DNA from 3 places in the Devosia sp. XK-2 genome. Region 1 is predicted to be linked to each of the others. Evidence: predicted binding sites of a transcription regulator. Region 1 holds the regulator's gene; each other region holds the start of a gene.
What was found. Region 1 encodes PhoB, which activates phosphate uptake and scavenging genes when phosphate is short. Its sites were predicted from a motif close to TGTCATNNANCTGTCAT; they were not measured.
Positions count from the first base shown of each region.

Region 2: the regulator PhoB is predicted to act here: its motif matches at 2,463-2,479, upstream of V8Z65_RS04195 (glycerophosphodiester phosphodiesterase family protein).
Region 3: the regulator PhoB is predicted to act here: its motif matches at 3,898-3,914, upstream of V8Z65_RS10615 (alkaline phosphatase).

Region 1 covers NZ_CP146608.1:2,376,693-2,382,467, reverse strand. The annotation lists gene V8Z65_RS11625 (SIMPL domain-containing protein) at 1-640, opposite strand, end outside; gene V8Z65_RS11620 (fumarylacetoacetate hydrolase family protein) at 832-1,977, shown strand; gene V8Z65_RS11615 (aldehyde dehydrogenase family protein) at 2,023-3,462, shown strand; gene phoB (phosphate regulon transcriptional regulator PhoB) at 3,535-4,236, opposite strand; gene phoU (phosphate signaling complex protein PhoU) at 4,393-5,103, opposite strand; gene pstB (phosphate ABC transporter ATP-binding protein PstB) at 5,131-5,775, opposite strand, start outside.
Region 2 covers NZ_CP146608.1:856,905-862,679, forward strand. The annotation lists gene V8Z65_RS04185 (LacI family DNA-binding transcriptional regulator) at 1-613, opposite strand, end outside; gene V8Z65_RS04190 (DeoR/GlpR family DNA-binding transcription regulator) at 848-1,633, opposite strand; gene V8Z65_RS04195 (glycerophosphodiester phosphodiesterase family protein) at 1,644-2,417, opposite strand; gene V8Z65_RS04200 (O-antigen ligase family protein) at 2,618-3,907, opposite strand; gene lptD (LPS assembly protein LptD) at 4,104-5,775, shown strand, end outside.
Region 3 covers NZ_CP146608.1:2,163,299-2,169,073, reverse strand. The annotation lists gene V8Z65_RS10640 (NAD(P)/FAD-dependent oxidoreductase) at 1-246, shown strand, start outside; gene V8Z65_RS10635 (2Fe-2S iron-sulfur cluster-binding protein) at 388-711, shown strand; gene V8Z65_RS10630 (TIGR01620 family protein) at 760-1,776, opposite strand; gene V8Z65_RS10625 (YcjX family protein) at 1,773-3,224, opposite strand; gene V8Z65_RS10620 (copper chaperone PCu(A)C) at 3,356-3,847, shown strand; gene V8Z65_RS10615 (alkaline phosphatase) at 4,003-5,490, shown strand; gene V8Z65_RS10610 (hypothetical protein) at 5,593-5,775, shown strand, end outside.

The sequences.
Region 1 (5,775 bases):
CCGGCGCGGCGCTGGCCATCTCGGCCCGGGCGTACATGGGGTAGGGCTGGGGCGAATTAAAGTCCTGCCGCTCGGAAATGGATTCAAGATCGCCCAGTGTTGCATTGGCGACACCGGCATAGAGCTCGGCCTTTTCGCGCGCGTCGGCAAAGGCCTGTTTGCGGGCCTCGTCGAGCAATTCAGAAGGATCGGCGACGGAGAAGCTGACGCCATTGACGGTATTGGCGCCGACGGTCACCGACCTGTCCAGAATGCTGCCCAGTTCCTCTAGATCGCGCACGATCACCGTGACGGAATTGGAGACCTGGTAGCCGTTGATCTTGGGAGGCAGGGAATAGCCCAGATCGTCGCGGGCGTCGGAATAGACATAGTTCGGATTGACCGAGAAGCCCGAGGTCTGGATGTCGCGCGCCTCAATGCCGGCTTCCTTGAGGGCGGCGATCAATTCGGACATGGCGGCGGTATTGGCGTCGAGCGCTTCGCGCGCGCTTGCACCCTGGGTGGTGACGCCGGAATTGATCGTCGCCATGTCAGGAGCGGCACGTACTTCGCCGCGCCCCTCGATGGTGATGGTGCCGGCATAGGCAGGCAATGCAGTGGCAATCAGAGCGAAAGGAACAAGGACGCTAAAGGCACGCATGGAAAACTCCTTCAATCTATGCAGGGCAGAGATGTCTCGGCCCAATGCGTCAGTATTGCGGCGCAGATGAACCGGAGTTGAACGGAACATTCCGTGGCAGCCTTGTCAAAAAGTATGACTTAAGCGCTTCTGCACTTGCCCCCGGACGACAGCTTGGGCTAGTCACGTGGCTGACAAGCCAGGGGGCAAGAATGAGCGTGAACGACATTCCCGGCGGTATCCTTCTGGGCCGGGCCCGGATCGAAGGATTTGACCACCCTCGGATCGTGACGGTGCGCGACGGGCAATTGGTCGACATTACCGCGCGAGGCATGGCCACGGTGCGCGATATTGCCGAGAGCGGCCGTGCTGCCGAGCACGTCAAGACGGCCCCCGGAAGGGCCGTGGGCGATATCGAGACGGTCATGGCCAATGCGGCAGCGGGCAAGGCTGATATGCCGCAGCTGCTCTGCCCCGTCGATCTGCAGGCGCTCAAGGCGTCGGGCGTGACTTTCGTTGTTTCCCTGCTCGAGCGGGTGATCGAGGAGCAGGCCCGCGGCGATAATTCGCGCGCCGATGTGCTTCGCAGTGAAATTCTCGACCTGATCGGCACCGATCTGAGCCAGCTTGTGCCGGGCTCCGAGGCGGCCGTGAAGGTGAAAGCGGCGCTGATCGAGAAGGGTGTGTGGAGCCAGTATCTGGAAGTGGGTATCGGGCCAGACGCTGAAATCTTCACCAAGGGTCAGCCGATGAGCGCAGTAGGCCATGGCGCCGAGGTCGGCCTGCATCCCATTTCGAACTGGAATAATCCCGAGCCAGAAGTGGCATTGGTCGTCACCAGCGCGGGCGAGATTATTGGCGCCACGCTGGGCAATGACGTCAATCTGCGCGATGTGGAAGGCCGCTCGGCGCTGCTGCTGGGCAAGGCCAAGGACAATAATGCCTCCGCTTCGCTGGGGCCGTTCGTGCGGCTGTTTGACGGCGATTTCACGCTCGAGACGATCAAGCAGGCAGAGATCGCCCTGCGTGTTGAGGGAACCGATGGTTTCGTGCTCGAAGGCCAGTCGAATATGGCGCAGATTTCGCGAACGCCGGAATCGCTGGTGGCGGCGACCGTCGGCGCACATCATCAATATCCGGACGGGCTGGTGCTTTATCTGGGCACCATGTTTGCTCCGGTGAAGGATCGTGACGGCGCCGGCAAGGGTTTTACCCACAAGCTGGGTGATGTCGTCTCCATTTCGACACCGAGCCTTGGTACCCTCACCAATCGGGTCAATCTCTCCACCAAATGTCCGCCCTGGACCTATGGCACCAGCCATTTGCTGCGCGACCTCGCGCGCGCCAATCTTCTCTAATTCCGCGCTTCATCCTCCAGAGCGCATCAAACGAAAGGCCTCACCATGAGCGAATTGCACAAGAACCTGATCGATGGCGAGTGGGTCGGCTCGGATGGGGTCGAGAACATCAACCCGTCCAATCTCAAGGAAGTGGTGGGCGTCTATGCCCGCGCCACGGTTGAGGAAACCAAGCAGGCCATCGCCGCCGCCAAGGCAGCTTTCCCGGCCTGGTCGCGTTCGGGCATTCTCGAACGCCACGCGATCCTGAGAAAGACGGCCGACGAAATCACTGCCCGCAAGCAGGAATTGGGCGAGCTTCTGAGCCGCGAAGAAGGCAAGACCCTGCCCGAAGGCATTGGCGAGGTCACCCGCGCCGCGCAGATCTTTGACTTTTTCGCTGGTGAAGTGCTGCGCCTTTCCGGTGAAGTGCTGCCCTCGGTGCGTCCGGGCGTCGGCGTGGAAATCACCCGCGAGCCTATTGGCGTTGTCGGCATTATCACGCCGTGGAACTTCCCGATTGCTATTCCGGCCTGGAAGATGGCTCCGGCCTTGGCCTATGGCAACACTGTGGTCATCAAGCCGGCAGACCTGGTGCCGGGCTCGACCTGGGCAATCGTGGATATTCTGGTTCGCGCCGGCCTGCCCAAGGGCGTGGTTAATCTGGTCATGGGCAAGGGTTCGGTCGTTGGCCAGACCATGCTGGACAGCAAGGATGTCAATGCCATCAGCTTTACCGGCTCGGTCGGCACCGGCAAGCGCGTCGCGGCGGCCTCAATCGAGCATGGCCGCAAGTTCCAGCTCGAAATGGGCGGCAAGAACCCGACGATCGTGCTCGACGATGCCGATCTCAAGGTTGCCGTGGAAACGGTGGCGCAATCGGCCTTCTTCTCGACCGGGCAGCGCTGCACCGCCTCGAGCCGCGTGATCGTGACCGAGGGTATTCACGACAAGTTCGTCGATGCCCTGTGCGAGCGCACCAAGAACCTGCGGGTGGGCGATGCGCTTAGCAAGGATACCGAGATCGGACCCGTGGTCGATCCGAGCCAGCTCAAGCAGGACATGGACTATATCGAGATCGGCCGCAATGAAGGCGCTGAACTGCGCGCTGGCGGCAACCGCGTCAATGCGCCGACCGAGGGTCACTTCCTGCAGCCGGCCCTGTTCGTGGGCGCCACCAACCAGATGCGTATCTCCCGCGAGGAAATTTTCGGGCCGGTGGCTGCTGTCATTAAGGTCAAGGATTATGAGGAAGCCCTCGCCACGGCCAATGACACCGAATTCGGCTTGTCGGCTGGCATCGTCACGACCTCGCTGAAATATGCCACGCACTTCAAGCGCAATGCCGAGGCCGGCATGGTGATGGTCAATGTGCCGACCGCCGGCGTCGACTTCCACGTGCCGTTTGGCGGCCGCAAGGGCTCGTCTTATGGTCCGCGGGAGCAGGGCAAGTATGCTGCCGAATTCTTTACGGTGGTCAAGACGGCTTACACTGCTGCCGGCTGACCGGAAGCGGGTGCTGGATAGTGGAACGGGGCCCTGGTGGCCCCGTTTTTCGTTTCCAGGCGGTGATCAGGTTCAGGCGTTGGCGGCGAACCGCTCGTCAAAGGCATAGCCGGCGCCACGCACGGTGCGGATGGGATCAGCTTCACGGCCGCGATTGATGGCGCGGCGGAGGCGGCCGATATGGACGTCGACGGTGCGCTCATCGACATAGACATCATTGCCCCAGACGCCGTCGAGAAGCTGCTCGCGCGAATAGACGCGACCGGGATGGCGCATGAGATATTCGAGCAAGCGGTATTCGGTGGGGCCGAGATGGACGTCGCGATTGGCGCGGCGCACGCGATGGGTGGTGCGGTCCAGTTCGAGATCGCCGACCTTGAGGGCCGTGGTGACCAGATTGGGATTGGCGCGGCGCAATAGCGCGTGAATACGGGCAACCAGTTCGGGTACCGAGAAGGGCTTGACGACATAGTCGTCGGCGCCGGTCGAGAGGCCGCGGACGCGTTCCTCCTCTTCGCCGCGGGCGGTGAGCATGATGATCGGGACGCGCGAGGTTTCCTCGCGAGCCCGCAGACGGCGGCAAAGTTCGATGCCGGAGATTTCGGGCAGCATCCAGTCGAGCAGGATCAGGTCCGGGAGCTTTTCGGCGATGGCTTGCTGGGCCTCGTCGCCACTTTCGGCCGTGACGACCCGGAATCCCTCGGCTTCCAGGTTATAGCGCAGCAGGATGGCGATATCGCCTTCGTCTTCGACAACAAGAATCGTCGCGGGCATATGGATGTGCTCCGTCGGTCGGCTGCCCGTGGCAGGAGCCGGGCGTTGAATTATGGTGGTGGTCATCCCACCTTCGCGCCACTCGACCGTAGGTCTCATGGCCGTCTCGGCTTGAAAGGCTCCACCGGAGCCTTTCATCTGCTGCGCAGCACGCCTCTAAGCCTTGATCTGCTGGCGTTGCAGTTCCTGGACGTCGCTGGTGAGCTGTTTGCCGGTGGCCAGATAATAGGCGCGCTCGGCGATATTGGTGGCATGGTCGCCCACGCGCTCCAGGCTTTTCGCGCAGAACAGAAGATGGGTGCAGGTGGTGATGTTGCGCGGATCCTCCAGCATATAGGTCAGGAGTTCGCGGAAAAGCGAGGTATACATGGCGTCCACCTCGTCGTCGCGGTTGCATACGTCCACCGATGCGGCCGCTTCGCGATTGCCGTAGGCGTCGAGCGCGTCCTTGACCTGGCGCATGACCAGGGCGGTCATGTTTTTGACGCCATTATAGAAGGTCGGCTGCAGGTTGAGGCCTTCGAGCTTGAGCGAGCGGCGGGCAAGCTGCTTGGCCATGTCGCCAATGCGTTCCAGATCGCTGGCGACGTGGATCGATGTGACAATGGCGCGCAGGTCGCTGGCCATAGGCTGACGACGGGCGATCATGGAGACGGCCATCTCGTCGATATGGCGCTGCATGTCGTCGATGCGCTGGTCGGCGATGATGGTCAGGTCGGCCAATTCGCGGTCGAGCTTGAGCAGAGAGCGGGTGCCATTTTCGATGGCGACCTCGACCTGACCGCCCATTTCGGCAATGGCCTGCGCCAGGGAAAGCAGCTCTTCATTATAGGCGGTGACGATGTGGTCGGTGCCGGTATTGGGCATTTGCTACGTCCTTTTATGGCTCGCCGGTCAGCCGATACGGCCCATGATGTAGTCCTGGGTCTGCTTGTTCACCGGATTGGTGAAAATGTCCTCGGTATCACCATGTTCAATCAGATTGCCCAAGTGGAAGAAGGCGGTCTTCTGGCTCACACGGGCCGCCTGCTGCATGGAGTGGGTGACGATGACGATGGTGTAGTTTTCGCGCAATTCGTCGATCAGCTCTTCGATGATCGCGGTGGCAATGGGGTCCAGGGCCGAGCAGGGCTCATCCATCAGAATGACTTCGGGGCCGACGGCAATGGCGCGCGCGATGCAGAGGCGTTGCTGCTGGCCGCCCGAAAGACCGGTGCCGGGCTCATTGAGGCGATCCTTGACCTCCTCGAAAAGGCCCGCCTTGCGCAGCGAGGAAATGACGATCTCGTCCAGATCGGCCTTGTTGCGGGCCAGCCCATGAATGCGGGGGCCATAGGCGACATTGTCATAGATGGATTTGGGAAAGGGATTGGGCTTCTGGAAGACCATGCCGACGCGGGCACGCAACTCGACCACATCGAGCTTGGGATCATAGATGTCTTCGCCATCGAGTTCGATGCGACCGCCAACCCTGGCCCCTTCGATGGTATCGTTCATGCGGTTGATGCAGCGCAGGAAGGTCGACTTGCCGCAGCCCGA
Region 2 (5,775 bases), 1.5 Mb from region 1:
CGTCCTCCACCGACCTCTGGCGCGCGAGATCGCGCGGATAAATCGCTGGATCGCCCCCTACAAAGGCGATGCGGCGGTGCCCAAGGCCAACAAGGTGGTCGACGGCCGCTCGCGCACCGACATAATTGTCGACGCGCACGGATCTGGCCGTGCCAGTCAACGAGCGTTCAAGCTCGACGGCGGGAATGCCGGCATCGCTTAAAACGTGCACATTGTCCGGGCTGGCGGTGGTGCAGAACAGCACCGCATCCACGCGCTGGGCGATGAAGGTTTCGACGCCGTGACGCTCGTGGCTTTCGCTGCCCCCGTGATTGAAGATCACCACGCGATAGCCCGCCGCAATAGCTGCCGCCTCGACCGCTCGGGCAACGCCGGCAAAAAGTGGATTGACCGTTATCGCCGTCAGCATCAAGCCGATAGTGTAGGTGCGCTGGATACGCAGGCCGCGCGCCACGACATTGGGCCGATAGTTCGTCGCCTCGACGGCGGCCAGCACCTTTTCGCGCGCCTTGCTTGAAATATAGCCCTGTTGCTTGAGGACGCGATTCACGGTGGCGGTCGACACCCCGGCGAGCCGCGCGACTTCCATAAGCGTCGTACTCTTCCTGCCCAATGACCTTCCCCGACCTCGCACACACAGGCGCAGGCGTACCTCGCCATATTACGTGCAGCAACGCTGGGCACCATGTCATGGGTCCGCAGATGGCATTGCCGTCTCGTCGGGTCCAGAATGGCGCTAATGGGCTGTTAATGAAATACCTTTTTTCGGTCCGTCAGAGATCAGCGCCGGGCAGGCCCAAAGGCGCGAATAGGGCCCGGGTAGCAAGAGCGCGGCTATTTCCGCGACTCAAACGCCCTCTGCCCCGCAGGCAATGACATCCGTGCCGGCCGCCGACAGCGCCGCTGCGGCAAGCCCGTCGTCCGGCAAAAGGTCCGTGAAGAAGGTCGTTATGCGGCTGAACGGCGCCACGCGGACCGAAGCATCCCTTGTCCATTTGCTGTGATCGGCCGCCAGAAATCTGGTCCGAGAATTCTCGATCAGGGTTGTTGTGGTCTGTGCCTCGGAATAGCTGAAATCGAGAAGGCCTTTTTCCGGATCGAGAGCGCCGGCGCCGACCACGGCATAGGTGGCGTAAAACTTCTCAAAAAACAGCAGTGAGTCCGCGCCGACCACATCACGGTCATTGTGCCGCAACAGCCCGCCCGTCATATGAACCTCGATCTGCGGCGCATTGCACAGGGCCAGCGCCACATCGATATTGTTGGTGACGACGCGCAGCCCATTATGCCCGCGCAGTGCCTCGGCCACGAATTGCACCGTGCTGCCAATGCCCATGAACACGGTCGCTCCCGGTTCGATCGTTGTGGCAATACGATGCGCTATGCGCCGCTTGGCGCCACTATTGAGAATTGAACGCGCATTGATGGAGATGTTGCGCACCTCGACGGGAGCATCCACCCCGCCATGAAACCGTCGCGCATAGCCAAGGTCGCATAATGCGTTGATATCACGGCGAATAGTTTGCGTGGTTACCGCGTAGCGCGCCGCCAGGTGGTCGATATATTGCGCGCCTTCTGTCTCGATAAGCGCCAGGATGTCGCGTTGCCGCCCTGACAGCATCACCTCTGCCACCATCGTCTTGCTATTCCAGGAAGAGGGCAGGGTTGTCGGTGATGACCCCGGTCAGGCCAGCGCCCCAGAACGAAATCAACTGCACTGGATCGTTGCAGGTCCAGGCGCGCACTTTGATACCGCGCCGGGTTGTTTCCTCGAGCATGCCAATGCTAAGCGCCTTGTAATGCATATGAATGGTGGTAGCTGGGATTGCCGCCAATTGGCCGGCCCAATCCTCGGGTGGACGGCCCCAGAGCATAGCCATTTCCAGATCGGGCTCGAGCCCATGCATGGCCCTGAGCGCCTCGGGATCAAAGCTCGAAATCATGATCTCGGTCTGCGCCGAACGTTGGGAAATATCGGCTTGAACCGCATGAACCAGTTGGTCGAGCGACTTGTGATGCTTGTGATGCTTGTGATGCTTGTGATGCTTGTGCTGCTTAATCTCCACATTGGCGCTGAGACCGAGTTCGCCAAGGGCCGAGATGACTTCAGCCAGGGTCGGAATGCGTTCGCCGGCAAAGCGCTGGTCGAACCAGCTGCCCGCATCAAGCGCCGCAATCTGGGCTAGGCTCAGATTACCAAGCGGGCCCTTGCCTGAACTGGTCCGGTCCACGCTGTCATCGTGAATAACCACCAAAGTGCCATCGGCACTCAGGGCTACATCCAACTCCACCCATTTGGCACCTTGTTCGGCCGCAAGGCGAAAAGCCGCAAGCGTATTTTCGGGGGCTATGGCAGAAGCGCCGCGATGCGCTTGGACTTCACCAGGGGCAGGGCCGATGTCGGAAGGATGGGTCATAAGAGGTCTTTGTCTGTGTGAACGCAGCCGCAATAGGCCGCTTTGACTACAGATTTGCGACACTGAACGGCAAAGACCGTTCAGACGCGCTCAAATGAACATTGGTTTCAGCGCGATGCACAACATCACGGCGCCGGCGAGGATCGTCGGTCCTGAGTGCTTGGATTATTCCCCACCGCGTGGCACCCGTGGCGGCCGTTCTAGGATGCGTGGTGTTCTGCTTCGCTCCCTCCCCAGCCGGCTATGACCCCGGTGAGCACGCAGATGGTCGCGAAGGCGATAGTCACAGCCAAAATGCCAAACATGGCATTGGTCAGGCCCATGGCGACAAATCCGGAAATCAACGTCGTGGTCAGCGTTATGGTCCAGCGGCGCAGCGTCGACTTTGGCATACGCAATGCTTCGACAATTGGAGCCAGGACGATCAGCCCATAGGCAATGATCCCGAGAGTGCCGGCGCTCGCCGCCAGATCAATCAGGTCGTTGTGCAGGTGGGGCGTGCCGGCAAAAGAACCATCGGCCATAGAATTTGCCACGGTAGTGAACGCAAATGGTCCGTGACCAAAAATAGGAGCGTCTAGAAAGGCGCGAAATCCACCAAGATACATCTGGAGGCGCAGGTCCGTCGAATAGTCGGTCGGAGCGCCGTGGGCGAAGGTGTCCGAAATGTCGATCAATACCCTCTGCACACCCGAAAGGCTGCTGGCCCCCAGCGCGAGCGCCAGGACCGCGAGAATGACAAGCGCGACAATGCCCAACAGCACGATCCTGCGTGGCAACAGGCGCGTTAAGGCAGCGACAAGAGCCATCACGCCGAACATCGCCACGGCAGCAACGATAGCGCCACGCGTGCCGGACAGGATGATTGGGACGACGGCAACGATCGGGACAGAAAGGAACAGGTAGCGAGCCCAGTGCCGGCTCGATAACACACCGACAAGGGCGCAGAAACTGACAAGAAGAACAACGTCCGCGAAGTGGATCGGGTTGGCCACTAGTGTTCCTGCCCTGTTCGTCCCGGTCGTTTGCACTTCAAATATCGCCATCACTGCTGCGCCCGCCGTGCCACATAGCGCAAGTAAGCCTGTCCAGGCCGCAAGCGACGAACTTTCGAAGCCTTTCAGCAATGTCACCAGCGGCACAATGGCAAGCAGCGGGAGAAAATAGAGAAGGCCCTCCAGGCCAGCCGGCCCCGCACTGATCACATAGGCCAGGCCGATTAGCAGGAGGCCTGCCAATGGCATCCACATAATCGGTCGCCCGAACTCGATCGTAACCTGCGGCCAGATCAGGAATAGCCCGATAGCGCTGGCGACGAGAAACAGAGCGTTGCTGGCCTCGGGCGCGACTGGCGCCATAGCCAGCGCGGCGATAAGGCAGATGAATGGAATGGCGTTTTTAAAGGTGAGGGTCATGACAAACCCATTAGCCTCGCCTCCCAGTATCCACAAGCATGCGCTGAACCTTGCGAGCCGCCGACCCAAGGTCACATCGCCACTCCATCGCGATATATGGGTCACACTGCCCGGGAGTTTGCACATTCTTCATTGCCCGGTCCTAGATTGGTCGGTAGTTTGTCGGCCACGGGCGTATCGGCTTTGGACGGCGTTGCGAATTCTGATTTTGGCGTAGTGTGGTCATGGCAACCCCAAGCTCTGAGGCTCGAAACGCAAGGGGTACCCGCTGATGGGGTCCGGCAAGGGCGCTCTGCTGGCATGGGCCTGCATGCTGGCCCTGATGTCTGCCGGCGCTACTATCCCAGCTAGCGCGCAGGGCCTGTTGCCTTCTGATTTTTTTAACGCGCCAATCGATCCGGCCGCTCCAACGGCGGTGGAGGCTGAAGAACTTGTCTTTGACTCGGTGCACAACCAGATAACGGCCCGCGGCGATGTGGTCCTGCGCGTTAGCGGCTATGTGCTATCCGGGGATCGTCTTGTCTATCGGCGCGCTGACGGCGAGATGGAGCTAATCGGCAATGTCGTCGTCATCGATCCCTCGGGCAATACCTCCCATAGCGATCGGCTTGACCTGACAGGCGGATTGAAACGCGTCGTCCTCGACAGCATGACCCTTACCGCCCATGACGGGTCACGCGTTACCGCCGACAGCGCGGAATTCGATCAGGTCCTCAATTCCATTCTCACCAATATGCGCTACGCCCCTTGTGGCGATTGCATCGATTCCTCGGGGCAGCGGATCGGCTGGTCCATCAGCGCCGCCAGGGTCGTCCAGAATGCCCAGGACAACTCCATAACCCTAGAACAGCCTAGCCTGGCATTGCTCGGCATTCCGGTCGCCTGGTTGCCTTATCTCTGGCTGCCCGACATGAGCAATGAGGCGCTCGATTCCATTCCCAAGCCCAGCCTAGGTTACTCTGAGGAAATTGGCGTCAAGGTTGAAGTCCCCTTTACGGTCTATTCGACTGCGAACACCAGCGTCATTCTTTCCCCCACCCTGTTGAGCCGACAAGGCTTTTTGATGGGTGCCGAATGGATCCAGCGTTTCGACAAGGGCTCGTTCCGCATCAAGGCTTCGGGTCTCTACCAGTTTGATCAAACTGCTTTCAGCTTTGCCGATGCCAAGCGCGACTGGCGCGGTGCCGTCCAGGCACAGGGCGAGTTCCGGCCGATTGAGGACTGGACCGTTGGCGCGGCCTATTCGGTCTTTACCGACAGCGCCTATTTCGCCGACTACCTGCTCGATCCACGGCGTTCCGCGGTCAACGAGGTCTATGCTACACATCTGACCGCCGACACCTATATCGATGCGCGCATTCAGCAATTTAACATGCTGGGCGACAATCCCAGCTCAGTGCGCGAGCAGCAGGGCATCGCGCTGCCCAATATCCGCGTTGAGCGCAGCTTCACCCTGCCACCTGGCAGCGGGCGGATTGAAGTGGAAGCGCGGCTCCTGGGCATGACGCGCCAACTGGACTATTCCACCACGGTCAACGGGATTCCCTATGACTATGGCTATGCCGGCAGTCGGGTGCATGGCATGGCCCAGGCAAGCTGGCAGAACCAATGGATTGCTGGAGGAGCCGTCGTGACGCCTTTTCTGGGGTTAAGGCTCGACGGTGCTGGCTATGATGGCGGCAGCGCGCTAGCCTCGGCGCCGGCAGCGCAGACGATGCTGGGCGTCACGCCAATTGCGGCGCTCGATGTGCGCTATCCGCTGGCCGCCTATGGCAATGGCGTCACCCACCTGGTGGAGCCTATTGGCCAGATCGTTTATCGCGGTGCCGCGAGCAATATGCCTGGCATCACCAATGAAGATTCCCAGAGCGTGATCTTCGACGACAACAATATTTTCACCTACAACCGCTTTACCGGGATGGACCGCCAGGAAGAGGGGCTGC
Region 3 (5,775 bases), 210 kb from region 1:
GGGCTGGAGCTCAACGACAATACGATCGTTGTCGACACCGAAAAGTTCGAGACCTCGGTGCCGGGCATTTTCGCCATTGGCGACATCAACCACTATCCCGGCAAGCTCAAGCTGATCCTCAGCGGTTTCCATGAGGCCGCGCTGATGGCGCAGGCCGCCAAGTCGATCGTTTCGCCCGGTGAGCGTGTGGTGTTCCAATATACGACCAGCTCGACCAAGCTGCAGAAGAAGCTCGGCGTCGCCTGAGACTGTCTTCCGTCGCGTTTCCGAACCGCAAACCCGTTGCCACTTTTGCTGGAAACGCTCTAAGCCGAATTGCCAAGCGGCCCCGCTCTTGCGGCGGGGCCTTTTGAGGGGTATGGACGCCCCGCTGTTGAGGAGCGCCCCATGAAGATCAATGTTACCGACCAGGCAGGCGAAGTGCACGAGCTCGAAGGGCTCGAAGGCTGGCGCGTCATGGAAGTCATTCGTGACTGGGGCCTCAATATCAAGGCCGAATGCGGCGGCGCGCTGAGCTGCGCCACCTGCCATTGCTATGTCGATTCGGACTGGCTGGACGCCGTCGGCGCCCCCAGCGAAGAAGAAGAGGACATGCTGGACAGTGTCGGCGACGTGAAGCCCAATTCGCGACTGTCCTGCCAGATCCTGTGCTCGGATGACCTGGATGGGCTCAAACTGACCCTGGCGCCGAGTGCGGCGAAGGATTCCTGATCCCGTTCGAATTCAATCTCGCAGGCAAATCCGTGGTGTTGCATCGAGCTAAGCGGTCTTTCCTGCATCACTCGCTACCTTCACGAGTTCGGGTATGAAATCTCGCACGGTCGGTTGCGCCAGCACTTCGAAGGGCAGGGGGCGGACGACGCGCATGGCGGCGATGCCGACGCGGACTGTCATCAGGCCGTTGACGACACCCTCGCCCAGACGCGCGGAGAGCTTGGCTGCAAGGCCCTGACCAACCAATTGTTCGACAATGCCGTCGGTCAGCACTAGGCCACCGGTGACGGCGAGATGCGCCAGCACCGAGCCGGCTAGCCGCCAGAAACCGAACAGGCCCGGACGTGCGCCATAGAGCGCGGCAATGGCGCCAGCGAGACGGATGCTTTCGTAGATGACGAAGGCGATGTCGACCAAGGCGCGGGGAGATACGGCGGTGACCAGCGCCACGCGCCGGGCTGATGCGGCAACCAGGGTGCGCGAGCGGGCATCGAGCGGCGTCATCAGGCTGCGTTCCGCCAGGGCGATGACGTCCGTTCCGTCGAACAGGTCTTTAAGATGCGCCTCGAGATTCTCGCGGCCGCGCGCCAGATCAGGCCGGCCGGCATAGACCTGGTTGAGGTGATCAACCACGGCACCGGCCCGCTTGCGATCATTATCGGCATGGGCGCGGGCGGCGTCGGCGCGGAGCGCGTCGAGGACCGAGAGGCGCCGCAAGGCGAGCATTTCCCGGATGATGAGGGCGATGACGGCGACGATGAAGGCGCCGAGTACGCCCAAGCCCACCCAACCCAGCCATTGATTGGTGGCAAAAAGGTCGCGGATCAGCCGGTCCGCGGCCAGGCCCAATCCGGCGGAGAGCAGGATGCCGCCAGAGGTCCAGGCGAACTTGCCCAGCCAGCCCATGCGGCGCGGTGGCGGCGATACGAGGTCGGGCTCGACCGCCGGCTCGAAGGCGACTTCGACGATTTCCGCGCGGTCGGGCGTGAATGCCCGCGGGGCACGCGTGGCGGCCTCTGCGCTAGCGGGCTTTTCAGTGGGGCGGGCGACGGGGCGCTTCATGCCATCCGGTCTCCGATGAGATAGTCCAATGCGCGATCAAGCCGGATATGGGGCAGGACAGCATCGCCGACGGCATTGCGCTTGAGATGCCGTGGGGGCGTGAAGCGCAGGAAATTGAGGGCGACGGGGCTGCCGTCTTCAAAAAGAGAGTCCGGCCGTTCCGGCAAGTCGCCGGGAAACAGGGCGATTTCGGTTTTGCCATCATAGGTCGTGCCGTCCAGGACTTCGCCCTTGAGCGGCGTGCCGACCAGGGTGGGCAGGGTTTCACCATTCTCGCGGATCGTGCCTTCGTTGGTGGCGCGAATGCCGGCCATGGCGATGGAGCGGGTATCCGCCCCGGCAAAGCGGGCGCGCTTACTGGCATTGGCGACGAGGCGATTGAGAATGGCCTCCAACCGGTCGTGGCTGGTGTGATGAACGTGGTCGGCCTTGGTAGCGGCAAAGAGAATGCGGTCGATGCGGCGCGAAAAGGGGCGCAGCAGCGGATTGGCCTCGCCCTGGCGGAAACAGGCCAGAACCGCGGTGAGCGCGGTTTCGAGGTCGTTGACGGCGGCGGGGCCGGTATTGAGCGCGCGCAGGGTATCGACCAGGACGACCTGCCGGTCGAGCCGGGCAAAGTGGTCGCGGAAGAAGGGGCGCACCACCTGGGCCTTATAGGCCTCGTAGCGGGTTTCAAGCATGGCATAGAGGGTGCCGCGCTGCTTCGGCCCAGCAGGCTCGGGCAGGGGGGCGAAAGTTAGGGCGGGAGAGCCCTCCAGATCGCCGGGCAGAAGGAACCGGCCCGGCGGAAGGGTAGACAGGGCGCCATGCTCGCGGCTGCGCCGTAGATAGGTGGTGAAGGCCGTGGCCAGACGCTCGGCATCGGGATCGTTCGCGTCCTTGGCAATATCGGTGCTGTCCAGCGCCTGGAGAAATTCGGTGGCTTCATCGGTATGGCCAGGTTGGCGGGCGCGCGCCAGCGCCTCCCGGCTCCATTCGGCAAAGCTGAGGCCGAGCAGGGGCAGGTCCAATAGCCATTCGCCGGGATAATCGACGATGTCGAGATTGAGCGTGGCCGGCCCGGTCATGCCGGCCCACCACTTGGCTGACTGATATTTGAGCACGATGCGAAGCTGGGAAATGCGGCGCGTGCTTTCCGGCCAGACCGGCGGATTGCTGCTCAACGCCGCCAGGTGCTGCTCATAGGCAAAGCGGGGGATGGTGGCGTCGGGGTATTCGGCCAGACGCGCGCCAATGAAGCGGCCATCGGCGAGCGGCGCAAAGCCCGGCAGGCGCCCTTGCGTCAGCAGGTTATGCGCCAGGGCCGTGATGAAAATGGTCTTGCCGGCCCGGCTCAGGCCGGTGACGCCCAAGCGCAAGGTGGGCGTGAGGACGCCGGAGGCGCTGTCGGCCAGGTTGGAGAGGGCAATGCCCAGTTCGTCGGTAATGGTGGTCGGCGGCTGCGGCAAAGAAGAAGTCCCCGTGTTCTGGCAAGGTAGGGTTTGGGCAGGGGTTTGCAAGAGGCAGTCTGGGGCAACTTCGTCATGGCGCTGTCATGAAGCAGGGCTAGATGTGCTGTTCTAACATTACAGGTAGACCTATGAACCGCGCACTTTCCATTGCCCTGATTCTGTCCGTTATGGCCGCCCCGATGGGGTTCGCGGAGGATCATGACCATGGGGAACATCATGTGTTCCAAACCGATGGCATCGAGATTGTGCACCCTTGGGCGCGCGCAGCGGCGGCAGGTGCTGAGACGCTCGTCTTTTTTGAAGTGCACAATGAGGGCGAGGCCGATCGCCTGCTTGGCGCCACCACGGACATTGCCGGAGAGGTCCACATTGTCGGCCTGACTATGAATGCAGAGGGAGCTAGCGTTCAGGAGGTCGGTGCGATTGACATTGGTCCCGGCGAATTTGCCTTCGATCCCGGTGGACTGGCGCTTGAACTGCATGGCCTGACCGGCGCGCTGGAACAGGGAAGCCATTTCGATCTGATGCTGGAATTTGCCAATGCCGGTCCGGTCGAAATTGAGGTGGCGGTTGAGGCAGCCAATGCCAATCAGCACAGTCATGCGGGGCATAGCCACTAGGACCGGGCGCTGACTGGCTCCGCGTTATCGGTTCGGGATTGTCATGGTAACGTCGCAAATGTGTCACCCGGCTGAAATGGCCGGGCCCTAACTCCATGCCTGCCGTGCGCAGGGGCGCCGCGGCTCGCATATTTTGCGCATGGAGGTTTTCCGCAATGAATCGCGTTGCACGCATTCTGCTGGCCGGCGTGTCCGCCGTCAGCATGACCCTTCCGGTTGTTTCCCAGGAACTTCCGCAGGCCCAGAGCGCCTGGTACACCGATGCCGATGCCAAGCTGCAAGCCATGATCGACATGCAGCCCAATATCGGCAAGGCCAAGAACGTCATCCTGTTCGTTGCCGATGGCCAGGGCGTTGGCACGAACTATGCCGTGCGCCTGTTTGCCGGTCAGCTTGAAGGCAAGCTGGGCGAAGAGCATGTCCTGCCTTACGAAGAATATCCCTATACCGCGCTGATCAAGACCTACAATATCAACGCCCAGACCCCGGATTCCGCGCCGACCGCCGGCGCAATGAACTCGGGCATCAAGCAGGTGTTCAACACGATCAACCTCAACGAGAACGGCCGCCACGACAATTGCGCCAGCGAAGAGGGTAACAAGGTCACCCTATTCTCCGAGATCGCCTCGGAAATGGGCAAGTCGGTTGGCGTTGTTTCGACCGCTCGCGCGACGCACGCCACTCCGGCTGCTGTCTACGCCAAGACCGCGAACCGCAACTGGGAAGCCGCAGCTCCTGAAGGCTGCACCGATATTGCCGTTCAGGCCATCGACGCCATGGAAGCCGGCACCGTTGACGTGCTGCTCGCTGGCGGCGCCCGCAGCTTCTATCCGGCTGGTACGCAGACTGTGCATGGCGGAGACTCCAGCCGCAAGGATGAGCTGAATCTGGTTGCTCGCGCTGAAGAAGCCGGCGCCCAGTTTGTCAGCGACCTGGCGGGCCTGGAAGCCGCTACCGCCGGTTCGCCGCTGCTTGGTCTCTTCACCAATTCGGATATGAGCTACGAAACCGAGCGTCCGGAAACCGAACCTTCGGTCGCCGACATGACCGTCGCCGCCATCAAGGCCATGGAAGGCAATGAAGACGGCTTCTACCTGATGGTGGAAGGTGGCCGCGTCGATCATGCAAACCATGCCGGCAATGCCAACCGCGCCTTTATGGATGGCGTGGCTTTCGCCAAGGCCGTCGCCATGGCCGACGAAATGACCAATGACGAAGACACCCTGATCATCGTCACCGCCGACCACGAGCACGCCATTGCCTTTAACGGCTATTGCGGTCGCGGCACGCCGATCACCGGCCTGTGCATGGGTATCAACGCCGATGGCGTCGAGCATACCGGCGAGCCCGAACTGGCCGATGATGGCAAGCCTTATTCGGTCGTTGGCTACCTCAACGGTGCCGGCTCGGTTCTGACCGAACAGGCCGACGGTTCCTATTTCGGCACCCGGCCGAACGTGACCCAGGAAGAAGCGCTGGACGTGGACTATCTGCAGCAGGCCTTGATCCCGATGGGTTCGGAAACCCATTCGGGTGAAGACGTCGCGGCCTGGGCCAAGGGTCCTTGGGCTCACCTGCTCACCGGTACCCAGGAGCAGAACTACATCTTCCACGTGATGAACCACGCCGTTTCGGCTGAGTAATTCACGCTCGAAAGTCTTGCGGGGGGCGCGTCTTTGGCGGGCCCCTCGTGTCCTTATTCCGCGCAGATGGATTATCCGGTTCTGCGCACAAGGAGGCCCGCCATGCATCGCCGCAAGTTCATCGCTCTATCCGCTGCCATTCCGGCCAGTCTGGCGCTGGGTGCTTCTCGGGCGGGGGCTGAAGAGCCTGTCCGCATGCGTGAGCTCTATAATGCCGATGGATCGTTTTCGGATTTTGCGCTGGAAAAGGCCGACAAGCATGTGCTGCTCGAAGGGTTCATGGCG